DNA from 2 places in the Streptomyces sp. CNS606 genome. Region 1 is predicted to be linked to the other one. Evidence: riboswitches for the same ligand, from Rfam matches in the RefSeq annotation. Region 1 holds a riboswitch; the other holds the start of a gene.
The links. Region 1 has a riboswitch for cobalamin ahead of K304_RS0105120 (energy-coupling factor ABC transporter permease). Riboswitches for the same ligand answer to the same signal wherever they lie in the genome.

Region 1 (7,245 bases):
GGCCAGGTTCGCCGCCCACACCAGTGTCGCCAGGTCCTCGATCACCACCTGGGTCTCCCGCTTCTCGCCCGTGCGCACCACCGCCGCCGTCCTCACCCAGTCGGGGGTGCCGGGCGGCACGTTCTTGGCGAAGAACGCGGCCGCGTCCACGCCGTCCGGGAAGCGCAGGAAGGACACCGCCCGCCCCTTCAGGTGGGGGAGGACGGCGTCGGCGACGGACACGTAGTAGTGGATCGCCTCACCCTTGGTGAACGCGGCCGCCGGATAGAGCACCTTGTCCAGGTTGCTGAGGGAGAGGCGGTGGCCGTCGATCTCCGTGATGGGCATACTCGAAAGAATCCCACAGAAGGGACAAATCGATGCGTTCCATCTGGAAGGGGGCCATCTCCTTCGGCCTGGTCTCCATCCCGATCAAGGTGGTCTCCGCCACCGAGAGCCACGGCGTCTCCTTCCGCCAGATCCACACCACCGACGGCGGCCGCATCCGCTACCGCAAGGTGTGCGAGCTGGACGGCGAGGAGGTGCCGAGCGAGGAGATCGGCAAGGCGTACGAGACCGTCGACGGCAGCCACGTCGAGATCACCGACGACGACCTCGCCGCCCTGCCGCTGCCCACGGCCAAGACCGTGGAGATCCTCGGCTTCCTCCCGGCCGAGGACATCGACCCCATCCGGCTGGACCGCTCGTACTTCCTCACCGGCGACGGGCAGAGTGCCGCCAAGCCGTACGTACTGCTGCGCGAGGCGCTGGCCCGCTCCGGCCGGGTCGCCGTCGCGAAGCTGGCGCTGCGCAACCGGGAGAGCCTCGGCATGCTCCGCGTCTACCAGGACACCCTCACCCTGCACACCATGCTCTGGCCGGACGAGGTCCGCTCCGCCGACGGGATGGCGCCCGGCGAGAACGTCAGCGTCCGCGACCAGGAGCTGGACCTGGCCGACGCGCTGATGGAGACCCTCGGCGAGTTGGACCTCGACGACCTGCACGACGAGTACCGCGAGGCGCTCGAGGCGATGGTCGACGCGAAGGAGGCGGGCGAGCCGCTGCCCGTCGGCGCGCCGGCACCCCGCGAGGGCAAGGTCGTCGACCTGATGTCCGTGCTGGAGAACTCGGTGCAGGCCGCCCGGCAGTCGCGTGGCGAGGACGACGGCGAAGCGGAGGTGCACCAGCTCCCGCAGAAGAAGACGGCGTCCAGGAAGGCCGCGAAGAAGGCCCCCGCCAAGAAGAGCACGGCGAGCAGGAAGAGCACGGCGGCCGAGAAGTCCACGGCGAAGAAGACCGCCAAGAAGACGACGGCGAAGACGGCGGCGAAGAAGACCGCCAAGAAGACCACCGCGACGAAGCGCAGCCCCCGCAAGTCCGCGTGACGGGCTCAGGCCCCCCGCACAGGGGGGCCGGGGCGGGCGGAGGCCGACCAGGCTGCGGTCTCCTCCGGGGTGCGGGGGCCGGCCGCACCGTCGGCGAGCAGGCCGTGGGCGCGCAGAGCGGCGGCCACGGCGGTGGCCCAGGGCAGGCGCAGCCCGGCCGACGCCGGCAGGTCCGGGTCGGCGAGGAGCGCCGCCGCCGGCCCGGTGCGCAGCCCGTTCGGGGTGAGCACCGCCGCGTCCTGCGCCCAGCGGACCGCCAGGTCGACGTCGTGCGTCGCCATCACCACGGTCGTTCCGGACCGCTGGAGCCCGCCGAGGACGGCGAGCAGCCGCTCCTGCCCGTGCGGGTCGAGGCCCGCCGTGGGCTCGTCGAGGATCAGCAGCCGCGGCCGCATCGCCACCGCCCCGGCGATCGCCGCCCGCTTCCGCTGCCCGTAGGAGAGCAGGTGTGTCGGCCGGTCGCGCAGCTCCGTGATGTCCAGCGCCTCCAGCGCCTCGGCCACCCGGCGGCGCACGTCCGGCTCGGGCACGCCCAGGTTCAGCGGGCCGAACGACACGTCCTGCCCGACCGAGGCGGCGAAAAGCTGGTCGTCCGGGTCCTGCACGACCAGCTGGACCGCCGCACGCAGCCGGGTGAGGCCGCGGCGGTCGTACGCGACCTCGCCGCCCTCCAGCAGCAGCCGCCCGGAGGTGGGCCGCAGACCGCCCGAGAGGACACGGAGCAGCGTGGTCTTGCCACTTCCGTTGCGGCCGAGGACGGCCAGCGAGCGGCCGGCGGGCACGGCGAAGTCGAGATCCTGCAGCACCGGCGGGCCGTCCTCGTAGCGGAAACCGGCGCTCTCCAGTGTGACGAGCGGCGGGTGCGGCGACGTCGGCATCATCAGGGGAACCTCCTCAGCGTGAGGGCGAGGACGGCCAGGCCCGCGAGCAGCAGCGCCGTGGCCGTCAGGAAGCGGGGCGAGAGCCGGGCCGGCGGTACGAGCACCCGCAGGGTCCCGTCGTACCCCCGCGCGGCCAGCCCGGTGTGGAGCCGCTGCGCCCGTTCGAAGGCGCGGACGAACGCGGTCGAGGCGAGCCCCGCGAGGGACCGCCAGGCCGCCGCCCGCGTGGTGTGGCCCAGCCGGGCGGCCTGGGCCTGACGGACCCGCCGCACGGAGTCGAGCAGCAGGAAACTCATCCGGTACATGACCAGCGCCACGTCGACCACGGCGGGCGGCACCCCGGCCCGTACCAGGCGCGGCACCACGTCCGAGACGGGCGTGGTGAACGCGAACAGCAGCAGGCCGAGGGAAGCCGCCGAAGTACGGGCCAGCAGCTCACCCGCACGGACGGGCCCGTCCGGGGCGAGCGCCAGCCACGGCACCGGGCCGCCTCCGGCGCCGCCCAGCTGGAAAAGAAGCGGAACGGCGCCGGTCACGCAGAAGCCCAGCGGCACCCGGAAGGCCCGCCACAGCGCGCGCCCGGCCACGCCGGCCGGGCCCAGCAGCACGGCCAGGGTCGCCGCCGCGACCAGGGGCGCGCCGGGCCACGGTGGCAGGCTGATCGCCAGCACCGTGAGGCCGAGGCCGAGCAGCGCCTTCTCCAGGGGATGGCGGTGGCGCCAGCGGCTGCTGTGCGCCGCCGCGTCGATGGGCAGCACGGTCGGTCAGGCCGAGGCGGGCGTGTCGCGGCCGCCGTCCGCCCCCTCCTCCGCGGACGGGCCCGACGGGTCGGGAGCACCCGCCGGGCCCGCCGCGGACCGCGCCTCGCCCTGGCGCCGGCCGCGGCGCAGCCCGAAGTAGTAGGCCAGCACGCCCGCGCCGAGTGCCGCCTGCAGCGCGAAGAGCGCCGACTCCACCTCGCCGGACGGCGGTTCGTACAGGGGGGAGAACCAGGGCTCGTAGTCCGGGGCGTTCTCCGTGATCGCCGTCTCCGCCTGCGCGTCGGCGCCCGCGAACGGCTCCTCCTCGTGGTCGCCGGGACCGAGGACCAGCGGCAGCACCGCGAGCGCCGCGACGACCGCGACGAGCAGCAGGTTGATCCGTGTGTCGCGCTTCATCGGGCCGTCTCCTCCTGCTCGGACTCGGTGCGGTCCGCGCCCCGTGCGGCGGCGGCCCGGTCGGCGATCCTCGTCAGCACCCCGAGACGCCGCAGCTCGCCCGCGCTGGACCGCGTCAGCAGTCGCATCACCAGCACGGTCAGCAGGCCCTCGCTCACCGCCAGCGGGATCTGGGTGAGGGCGAAGATCCCGCCGAACTTCGCCAGGGCGCCGGCGAACCCGGTTGCCGGGTCCGGGAAGGACAGCGCGAGCTGGACGCTGGTGACGCAGTACGTGCTCAGGTCGGCGACGAAGGCGCCGCAGAACACCGCGGCCATCAGCGGCGCACCGCTCCGCCGCAGCAGCCGGTAGACGCCGTACCCGGCCCAGGGCCCCACGATCGCCATCGAGAACGCGTTGGCGCCCAGCGTGGTCAGGCCGCCGTGTGCCAGCAGCAGCGCCTGGAAGAGCAGGGTGAGGGTGCCCAGTACCGCCATGATCGGCGGCCGGAACAGGATGGCGCCCAGGCCGGTGCCCGTGGGATGCGAGCAACTTCCCGTCACGGAAGGGATCTTGAGGGCGGACAGGACGAAGGTGAAGGCGCCGGAGGCGCCGAGCAGCAGGGTGGACTCCGGGTGTTCCCGGACCTCGCGGGTCAGTGTGCGGACGCCGTGGACGACGAACGGAGCGGCGGCGGCGCTCCAGGCGACCGCGTGCCACGGGGGCAGATACCCCTCGGCTATGTGCATGTCGGGTGAGACCTCTCCAGCACCTCGTGGATGGACGACGCGCCCCGGCCGGTCTCCTGGCTGACGGGTCATGCCGCCCGGTCTCCGCCTTCCCGGCCCGCGCGGTCTCCCGCGGCGTGCCAGTGGCTTCCCTCGACGGGGGAGGAGCCGGACTTCCCGATCACAGTGGCGAGGGCCGCACCGGTTCCGCACCGGTTTCCCGAACACCAAGGCCCTGCGACAGTAGACCGCCGCAGTTCACCGCCACAACCATCGCCGGCCCGACGGACCGCGGTTCCGGGTGGACGTTCGTCACACCGCGCGCCCCCGTCGCAGGCCGGGGGTCACCCGGCTCCGGGCCGACTCCCGGACGGGAGGAACAGCACCGAGTTGACGTACCGGCGGTGCGGGGCCAGAGAACGGCGAAGCAGGCCGTGTTCGGCCACGTGCGCGGTACGGGCCTGGTGCCCGGCGAGGTCGAACGACGCCAGCGGCAGCCACCGGCGGGCCGGCCGCACCCAGCCCGTGTAGCCCAGCGCGGACAGGTACGACAGCACCGGTCCGACCGGCTGGATACGCTGCTCCAACTCGACGAACAGCGCGGGCCGTTCGCGGCGCAGCGTCTCCTCCGCGCCGCGCAGCACGGCCGCTTCGCTGCCGTCCACGTCGACCTTGACGAGAGTGAGCCCGTGCAACTCCAGTTCGTCCAGGGCCAGGCAGGACACGTCGACCGCGCTGCGGTGGACCTCGCGGCGCACCAGCGAGGAGACCCCCCGGTCGCCGCGCCCGCCGTGCGGCAGCCAGAGGGTGGCGGTGCCGTGGTGGTCGGTGGCGGCGGCCTGGAGCACCTCGACGTTCGGGGGGCTCGTCGCCCGCAGCCGTCGCGCCAGATGCGGGACGGGCTCCACCGTCACCACCCGGTCCGCCCGCCGGGCCAGCCGGCGCGTCCACGGGCCGTACCAGCCGCCGACGTCGACGGCCGTCCCGCCGCGCGGGCAGAAGTCCGCCAGCCGGGCAAGCTCCGGCTCGAACCGCGGGTACAGCAGGTCCGTCGCGACGTTCACGGGCCGGGCCGGAAGACGCGGCGCCAGCCGCGCGGCGAGGGTCACGGAGCCGGCTCCTCCGGGACGTCGGGACCGAGTCGCTCCAGGATCGCGGCGTGCTCCCGCTCCGAGACCTGCTCCCCGGACGAGGGAAGCAGCTGCGGCACGGCGTCCACGACGCGGTAGCGGCGCCGCAACCGCGGGTTGTAGAGGACCTGTTCGTCCTCCAGCAGGGCCAGCGGGCCCTTGTCGAGCGGGCAGGCGAGGATACCGAGCAACGGGTCATCGGGGGACATGCGGGCGGCCTTCCGGGTGAGGGGTCAGGTGCGGGAGCAGCGGGGTGCGTCCGGTGGCGCTGAGAGTCCGCCCGACGAGCCGCGGCGCCGCCCGAGCCGCCGTCCCGGCTCGTGGCGCGGCGTCGTGCCGGGGGAGGGCGAGCAGCACCGAGACGGCCAGCGCCGAGCCGCCGAGCCGCAGCAGCAGCCGCACCGGCTCCGACGGCAGCGGCTCGGCGAACGCGAACGACCCGCTGACCACGGTGAACAGGAACGTCACGGTCGTGCACACCGGCACCACCAGCGAGGCGCGGCAGCGCTGGAGCGCCGTCTGCGACAGCACCAGTCCGCCGGCCCCGGTGCACAGCAGCAGGTACGGGTAGGGGGAGGCGAGCACCGCGGTGGCGGTGCCGGCGAGGTCGGCGACGTCCAGCAGCCCGGCGACGCCCTTGATCGCCAGCGAGCTGACGCCGTAGAGGAAACCGACCGCCACGCCGTAGGGGACCCCGGCCGTCGGCATCCGGTGCCGGCGCCGGGACCGGCGTTCGGCGGCGAGGAACAGCCCGACGCCGAAGATCAGCCCCGGTACCGCGATCAGCAGCATCACCGGGGCCGGGGCGGCACGGCCGATCTCCTCGTCGCTTCCGGGCAGCGACAGCACGATCATCACCAGCGCGGCCAGGATCGCCACCATGCCGCGCCGCTCCCGCCCGCTCGGCTGTTCCCCGAGGAAGAGAGCGGACAGCAGAAGCAGCATCACCAGCCCGGTGACGAACAGGCCCTGCGCGGCGACCAGCGGCAGCGTCCGGTAGACGACGAGCTGCGCGCCGAAGCCGAGCAGCAGGGCCGCGGCTCCCACCAGCCACAGCGGGCTGCGCAGCAGATGGACCAGGAGGGCGGCGGGGCGGGTGGCGGACAGCGGCGGCAGCGCGGACAGCGCCCGCTTCTCCACCACGAAACCGACGCTGAACAGCAGGTTGGCCAGCAGCGCCGCCGCGACACCCCAGAGCATCAGCCGCCCGCCCCCGCTCCGTGCCCCGCGCCGCCCGCTCCGTCCGCGTCCTCGTCCGGGCGGGGCAGTCTGCGCGCGTGCACCAGCAGGATCGAGGCGAGCGACGGTGCCCGGCAGGCGAGGCGGTCCAGCGGACGCAACGGGCGCGGCACGTCGTGGTACGGCGCGCCGGCGACCCCCAGCACCTCGAAGCCCGCGGCGGGCAGCATCGAGCGCAGCGCCCGGGCCGTGTAGAGCCGGAGGTGCCCCACCACCTGGGCGCCGGGCCGTCCGTGGACGCCCCGCAGGCTCACCTCGGTGAACACCGGCTGCACTCCGGCCAGCAGAAGGCCGCGGTTGTACCAGGCCGCCAGGTTGGGTGTGGACAGCAGCAGGTGGCCGCCCGGCCGCAGGACGCGGTGCAGTTCGTCCAGGGCCGCGTCCGGGTCGACCAGGTGCTCGATGACCTCGCTGAACAGCACGGCGTCCGCGACCCCGGCTGCGAACGGCAGCCCTGGACCGGTGAGTTCACCGCGTACGGCCGTCAGGTGGCGGGCCGCGCGGCGCAGCGCGTCCTGCGACCAGTCGACACCGACGACCCGGTGCGGTGCCAGCAGCGGACCGGCGACGGCCGCGGCCGAACCGTCTCCGCAGCCGACGTCGAGCACCGTCTGCGGCACCGGGCCGAGCGCCCGCGCCAGGATGCGCGCCTGCCGGCGGCTGCGGTCCGCACCGGAGGCGACCGGCGTGGCCGGGTCCTCGTACAGGCCGCGGAGTCCCTGCGGGGTGTCCGCGCCGGTGCTCGCGTGGACACCCCCGCCGCGGCC
Region 2 (7,245 bases), on a different contig from region 1:
CGGGCGGGTGCGGCGGGGGTCAGTCGGCGTCGCCCTCGAGGTCGCCCTCGGCCTCGAGCAGCACCTCCCGGAGCGCCGCGACCGCGGCGGGGTCCGGCTTCTCCCACATGCCGCGCGACTCGGCCTCCAGCAGCCGCTCCGCGATGCCGTGCAGCGCCCACGGGTTGGCCTGCTGGAGGAACTCCCGGTTCTCCGGGTCCAGTACGTAGGTTTCGGCCAGTTTGTCGTACATCCAGTCGGCGACCACGCCCGTGGTGGCGTCGTAGCCGAAGAGGTAGTCGACCGTGGCGGCCAGTTCGAAGGCGCCCTTGTACCCGTGGCGGCGCATCGCCGCGATCCAGCGGGGGTTGACCACGCGGGCGCGGAAGACGCGTGAGGTCTCCTCCACCAGGGTGCGGGTGCGTACGGTCTCGGGACGCGTGGAGTCCCCGATGTACGCCTCCGGCGCGCTGCCGCGCAGCGCGCGCACGGTGGCCACCATGCCGCCGTGGTACTGGAAGTAGTCGTCCGAGTCGGCGATGTCGTGCTCGCGGGTGTCGGTGTTCTTCGCCGCCACCGCGATGCGCCGGTAGGCGCTCTCCATCGCCTCCCGGGCCGGCGCTCCGTCCAGCCCGCGGCCGTAGGCGTATCCGCCCCACACCGTGTAGACCTCGGCCAGATCGGCGTCGGTGCGCCAGTCGCGGGAGTCGATCAGCTGGAGCAGGCCGGCGCCGTAGGTGCCCGGTCGTGAGCCGAAGATGCGGGTGGTGGCGCGGCGTTCGTCGCCGTGCTCGGCGATCTCGGCGCGGGTGTGCGCGCGGACGTGGTTGTCCTGGTCCGGCTCGTCGAGGGACGCGGCGAGCCGGACGGCGTCGTCCAGCAGGCCGACGGTGTGCGGGAACGCGTCCCGGAAGAAGCCCGAGATGCGCAGCGTCACGTCGATGCGCGGGCGCCCCAGATCCTCAAGGGGCACCGGTTCCAGGCCGGTGACGCGGCGGGACGCGTCGTCCCACACGGGCCGTACGCCCAGCAGCGCCAGCGCCTCGGCCACGTCGTCCCCGGCGGTGCGCATCGCGCTGGTGCCCCACAGCGACAGACCCACGGAGGCCGGCCAGACGCCGTTGTCGGTGCGGTAGCGCTCCAGCAGCGAGTCAGCGAGCGCCTGCCCCGTCTCCCACGCGAGGCGCGAGGGCACGGCCTTGGGGTCCACGGAGTAGAAGTTGCGGCCGGTGGGCAGCACGTTGACCAGCCCGCGCAGCGGTGAGCCGGACGGCCCGGCCGGCACGAACCCGCCGGCCAGCGCGTGCACCGCGTGGTCGATCTCGTCCGTCGTGGCGGCCAGCCTGGGCACCACCTCGCGGGCGGCGAACTCCAGGATGCGGGCCACCTGTTCGTTCTCCCCCGCGGCCACCTCGGAGACCGCGGACGGTTCCCAGCCGGCGTCCTCCATGGCCTGCACCAGAGCCCGCGCCCGCTCCTCCGCCGCGTCGGCTGCCGTACGGGTCGCCGCGGCCTCGTCCAGGCCGAGTGCTTCGCGCAGACCGGGGAGGGCGGAGGTGCCACCCCAGATCTGACGGGCCCGCAGCACCGCCAGCACCAGGTTGACGCGCTCCGGTCCGGTCGGGGCGCCGCCCAGGACGTGCAGGCCGTCGCGGATCTGCGCGTCCTTCACCTCGCACAGCCAGCCGTCCACGTGCAGCAGGAAGTCGTCGAAGCCGTCGTCGTCCGGACGGTCCGCCATCCCCAGGTCGTGGTCGAGCTTCGCGGCCTGGATCAGCGTCCAGATCTGGGCGCGGATGGCGGGCAGTTTGGCCGGGTCCATCGCGGAGATCTGCGCGTACTCGTCGAGGAGTTGCTCCAGTCGCGCGATGTCGCCGTAGGAGTCGGCGCGGGCCATCGGCGGCACCAGGTGGTCGATCAGCGTGGCGTGCACCCGGCGTTTGGCCTGCGTGCCCTCGCCCGGGTCGTTGACCAGGAAGGGGTACACCAGCGGCAGGTCGCCCAGCGCCGCGTCGGGCGCGCAGCCCGCGGACAGGCCGGCGTTCTTGCCGGGCAGCCATTCCAGGTTGCCGTGCTTGCCCAGGTGGATCATCGCGTCCGCGCCGAAACCCCCCTCCCCGTCCGGGGCGGCGATCCAGCGGTACGCGGCCAGGTAGTGGTGCGACGGGGGCAGGTCGGGGTCGTGGTAGATCGCGACCGGGTTCTCCCCGAAGCCGCGCGGCGGCTGGATCAGCACCAGCAGGTTCCCGAACCGCAGCGCGGCGAGCACGATGTCGCCCTCGTCGTTGCGGCTGCGGTCGACGAACATCTCCCCCGGCGGCGGCCCCCAGTGCTCCTCCACGGCCTGCCGCAGCGCCGGGTCCAGCTCGGCGAACCAGCGCCGGTAGTCGGCGGCCGGGATGCGCACCGGGTTCCGGGCCAACTGCTCCTCGGTCAGCCAGTCCTGATCGTGGCCGCCCGCGTCGATCAGGGCGCGGATCAGCTCGTCGCCGTCTCCGGATGCCAGCCCCGGGATCTCGGCGTCGCCGAAGTCGTAACCCTCGGCGCGCAGCCGGCGCAGCAGCGTCACGGCGCTGGCGGGCGTGTCCAGGCCGACCGCGTTGCCGATCCGGGAGTGCTTCGTCGGGTACGCGGACAGCACCAGGGCGATCCGCTTGTCCGGGGGCGGCAGGTGGCGCAGGCGGGCGTGCCGGAGGGCGATCCCCGCGACGCGGGCGGCCCGTTCGCGGTCGGGCACGTAGGCGGGCAGGCCGTCCGGGTCGATCTCCTTGAAGGAGAACGGCACGGTGATCAGCCGCCCGTCGAACTCCGGCACGGCGATCTGACCGGCCGCGTCCAGCGGGGACACCCCCTCGTCGTTCTCCTCCCAGGCGGCACGCGAACCCGTCAGGCACAGCGCCTGGAGGATCGGCACGTCCAGCGAGGTGAGCGCGCCCGCGTCCCAGGACTCGTCGTCGCCGCCCGCCGACGCCTCGGCGGGGCGGGTGCCGCCCGCCGCCAGCACGGTGGTGACGATCGCGTCGGCCGCGCGCAGTGCGTCGATCAGCTCCGGCTCGGGAGCACGCAGGGACGCCACGTACAGGGGGAGCGCGCGGGCACCCGCCTCCTCCAGCGCAGCGCACAACGCCTCCACGAAGGCGGTGTTGCCGCTCATGTGGTGCGCCCGGTAGTAGAGGACGGCGACCGTGGGGGCGCCGTCGGCGGGTGCGGGGGCCGTGCGTTCCAGCGGGCCCCAGGTCGGCGCGGCGGCGGGCGGCTCGAAGCCGTGTCCGGTGAGCAGCACTGTGTCGGACAGGAACCGCGCGAGCTGCTCGAGGTTGCCGGGACCGCCGTGCGCGAGGTAGCGGTGCGCCTCGGCGGCGATCCCGACGGGCACCGTCGACGCCGCCATCAGCTGGGCGTCCGGGGCCTGTTCACCGGTCAGCACCACCACCGGCCGGTCCCCGGCGAGCAGCGCGTCCAGCCCGTCCTCCCAGGCCCGCAGCCCGCCCAGCAGCCGGACGACGACCAGGCCGGTGCCGTCCAGGAGCCCCGGCAGGTCGTCCAGGTCCAGGCGGGAGGGGTTGGCGAAGCGGTAGCGCACGGGACCGCCGGCCGCGCGGGCGCTGAGCAGGTCGGTGTCTGACGTCGACAGCAGCAGGACGGCCGGGGAGCCGGAGGAGTCGGGTGCGGATCCGGGGGAGTCGGCGGGCTGCGGGTCTCGTTCCGCGGGCGAAAGCGGCATGCGACGTGAAGCCTTCCTCGGGGTGTCCACGCCCCGGGCGGTGTCGGACGGCGGGAGTTCCTGGCTCGTCCGGTTCCTTGGCACCGGACTCACAGTGGCGGGACCGCGCCGGAATCGCACCGGGCTTCCTCCCCTGTCGCCGTCAACGGCGATGACGGGCGTACGACCCGCCGACCAGCATCGTAAGCGCAACGCAGGTGCTCCGAGCCGTGATCCGGGGCATACGGTCCGGGCGCCTTCCGTCTGTATGCTCGCCGCGATGCCGACGCCCCGTGGCCGCACCTCAGCGAGCCCTGCCCCCGTCACGGCCCCCGTCCGGGGCCGCGACGACGCCTGCCCGGGCGCGCTGCGGCTGCACGCCGCGGACGACGGCGCCCTGGCACGGGTACGGGTGCCCGGCGGTGCGCTCACCGCCGCCCAGGCACACCTGCTCGCCGACACGGCGGACCGTCTCGGCGACGGCGCCCTCCACCTCACCTCGCGTGGCAACGTCCAGCTCCGCGGACTCGCCGCCGGCTGCGGCGCCGAACTCGCCGCCCGGCTGCGGGAGGCGGGACTGCTGCCCTCCGCCGCGCACGAACGGGTGCGCAACGTGGTGGCCACCCCGCTGTCCGGCCTGGACGCCCGCGGGCACGCCGACGTCCGGCCGTGGGTCCGCGAGTTGGACCGCCTGCTGTGCGCCGACCCGGGGGCAGCCGGTCTTTCCGGGCGCTTCCTCTTCGCCTTCGACGACGGCCGCGGCGACGTCGCCGCGCTGGGTGCCGACGTGACGGTGACGGCGGCGACGCCCGCGCCGGGTGCCGACGGCCCGGCGGACGCGTCCGCCACGGCCGTGGTCCGGGTCGGCACCTCCGGCGCGGCGGTCACCGTCCCGGCGGCGGACGCTCCGGGCGCCGCGCTGTACGCCGCACAGACCTTCCTCGCCCTCGGCACCGGCGCCTGGCGCTTCTCCGACGCCCCGGACACGGCCGCCGCCGTCACCGAGGCGCTGCGCACCCGTTTCGGACGGCCGTCCCCCGTACCGGGCGCGGGCCCCGCCACCGGTGGCGGGCACGACGCCGGCGCCCCACGCGTGCGCGACGCCGCCGGGGCGGGCCGCGCAACCCCGGGCGCGCACGTCGAAGGGGCGGGACCCGCGCCCGGCGTGGTCGTGGCGCCCGGGGGCGGGCATGCCGTCCTGTGCGTGACCGCGCCACTGGGAACCCTCACGTCCGACCAGGCGCGCCTGCTCGCCGACCTGGCGCTCACCCGGGGCAGCGGCGTACTCCGCGTCACCCCGTGGCGCGGCGTCGTCGTGCCGGGACTCGCGTCGGCTTCGGCGGCCGCCGCGTCGGCGGAGACCGGAGCGGCCGGCCTGGTCACCTCGGCCGCCTCGCCGTGGTTCGGCCTCGGTGCCTGCGCGGGACGCCCGGGCTGCGCGGCGTCGCTGTCCGACGTCCGCGCGGACGCCCTCGCCGCGGCCGCCGCCCACGACTCCCGGCCGCCGCTGCCGGTGTACCTGTCGGGCTGCCCCCGTCGCTGCGGACGTCCGAAGGGCCCGCACGTGGACGCCGTCGCCACCGGCGACGGCCGCTACGAGGTGTCCGTGCCCGCCACGGACGACACCGGGGAGTTCGCCGCCGCGCTCACCGCCGCCGCAGCGGCACGCACCACCACCGCCGACGGGTGACCGGATGAGCGGCGACCAGACGACCGGGACCACCGAGAGGGGCGGGGCCACCCCCATGCACCGGACCGACGACCACCGTGGCGCGGGCCACGCAGGCGCCTACGCGTACGAGAAGGACGGCGCCGCCATCTACCGGCAGTCCTTCGCCACCATCCGGGCGGAGGCGGACCTCGACGGGCTCCCCCCGGACGTGGCGCAGGTCGCGGTGCGCATGATCCACGCCTGCGGCATGGTCGACCTCGTCCGCGACCTCGCCTTCTCCCCCGAGGCCGTCGCGCGGGCCCGCACGGCGCTCCGTGCCGGTGCGCCCGTCCTGTGCGACGTGCAGATGGTGGCCAGCGGCGTGACCCGCAAACGGCTGCCCGCCGGCAACGACGTGGTGTGCACGCTGTCCGACCCGTCCGTGCCGGAGCTGGCCGCGCGGCTGGGCACCACCCGCAGCGCCGCCGCGATGGACCTGTGGGGCGACCGGCTGGACGGCGGCGTCGTCGCCGTCGGCAACGCGCCGACGGCGCTGTTCCGGCTGCTGGAGATGATCGACGCGGGAGCCCCGCACCCCGCCGCCGTCATCGGGGTGCCGGTCGGTTTCGTCGGCGCGGCCGAGTCGAAGGACGCCCTCGCCGCACACCCGGCCGGCCTGGAACACCTGGTGGTACGCGGCAGGCGCGGCGGCAGCGCGCTCGCCGCGGCCGCGCTCAACGCGATCGCGAGCGAGGAAGAGTGAACGCCCCCAACCCCGCCCCCGGTTGCTCCGCGACCGGTCACCCCGCCGCCGGTACGGGACGGCTGTACGGCGTCGGACTCGGCCCCGGCGACCCGTCGTTGATGACGATGCGCGCCGTCGAAGCCCTCGCCGCCGCCGACGTGGTCGCCTACCACAGCGCCCGCCACGGCCGTTCCATCGCGCGTTCCATCGCCGCGCGGCACATCCGGGAGGACCACGTCGAGGAGGCGCTGGTCTACCCCGTCACGACGGAGGGGACCGACCATCCCGGCGGATACCGCGGCGCCCTCGACGACTTCTACACCGAGGCCGCCGCACGCCTCGCCGCACACCTGGACGCGGGGCTGACGGTCGCCGTGCTCGCGGAGGGCGACCCGTTCTTCTACGGCTCCTACATGCACATGCACAAGCGGCTCGCCCACCGCTACCCGACCGAGGTCATCCCGGGCGTCACCTCGGTCAGCGCGGCGGCGGCCCGCCTGGGGACCCCGCTGGTCGAGGGCGAGGAGGTGCTGACGATCCTGCCCGGCACGCTGCCGGAGGAAGAGCTGACGGCACGGCTCGCCGCCACCGACGCGGCGGCGGTGATGAAGCTCGGCCGCACCTTCCCGCACGTGCGCCGCGCGGTGGAACGCTCCGGCCGGCTGGACGAGGCCCTGTACGTCGAGCGGGCGACCATGCCCGGCGAACGCACCGGGCGGCTGGCCGGCACCGACGCCGGCACGGTGCCCTACTTCTCCCTGGCCGTACTGCCCAGCCGGGTGGACGCCCCGCGGCCCGAACGCGCCGCCGGAGACGGCGAGGTGGTGGTCGTCGGCACCGGCCCGGCCGGTCCCTCATGGCTCACCCCGGAGACCCGCGGCGCCCTCGCGGCGGCCGACGACCTGGTCGGCTACACCACCTACCTGGACCGGGTACCCGTCCGGCCGGGTCAGCTCCGCCACGGCTCGGACAACAAGGTGGAGGCGGAACGCGCCGAGTTCGCCCTCGACCTGGCCCGGCGCGGGCGCCGGGTGGCGGTGGTGTCCGGCGGCGACCCGGGCGTCTTCGCCATGGCCACCGCCGTGCTGGAGGCCGCGGCGGAGGAGCCCTACCGCGACGTGCCGGTGCGGGTACTGCCCGGCCTGACCGCCGCCAGCGCGGCCGCCG

Region 2: linked by a shared signal. The riboswitch ahead of cobN (cobaltochelatase subunit CobN) and the one ahead of K304_RS0105120 (energy-coupling factor ABC transporter permease) in region 1 are both predicted to bind cobalamin.

The regions. Positions count from the first base shown of each region.
Region 1 covers NZ_AUFD01000008.1:4,595-11,839, forward strand. Annotated here, with positions in the region: gene ligD (non-homologous end-joining DNA ligase) at 1-327, opposite strand, end outside; gene ku (non-homologous end joining protein Ku) at 360-1,364, shown strand; gene K304_RS0105105 (ATP-binding cassette domain-containing protein) at 1,370-2,245, opposite strand; gene cbiQ (cobalt ECF transporter T component CbiQ) at 2,245-3,003, opposite strand; gene K304_RS0105115 (energy-coupling factor ABC transporter substrate-binding protein) at 3,010-3,402, opposite strand; gene K304_RS0105120 (energy-coupling factor ABC transporter permease) at 3,399-4,130, opposite strand; cobalamin riboswitch at 4,160-4,356, opposite strand; gene K304_RS0105125 (FkbM family methyltransferase) at 4,454-5,218, opposite strand; gene K304_RS0105130 (Trm112 family protein) at 5,215-5,448, opposite strand; gene K304_RS27365 (DMT family transporter) at 5,435-6,439, opposite strand; gene K304_RS27370 (class I SAM-dependent methyltransferase) at 6,439-7,245, opposite strand, start outside.
Region 2 covers NZ_KE384521.1:70,401-77,645, forward strand. Annotated here, with positions in the region: gene cobN (cobaltochelatase subunit CobN) at 20-3,703, opposite strand; cobalamin riboswitch at 3,739-3,890, opposite strand; gene cobG (precorrin-3B synthase) at 3,963-5,372, shown strand; gene K304_RS0120970 (precorrin-8X methylmutase) at 5,428-6,096, shown strand; gene K304_RS0120975 (precorrin-2 C(20)-methyltransferase) at 6,093-7,245, shown strand, end outside.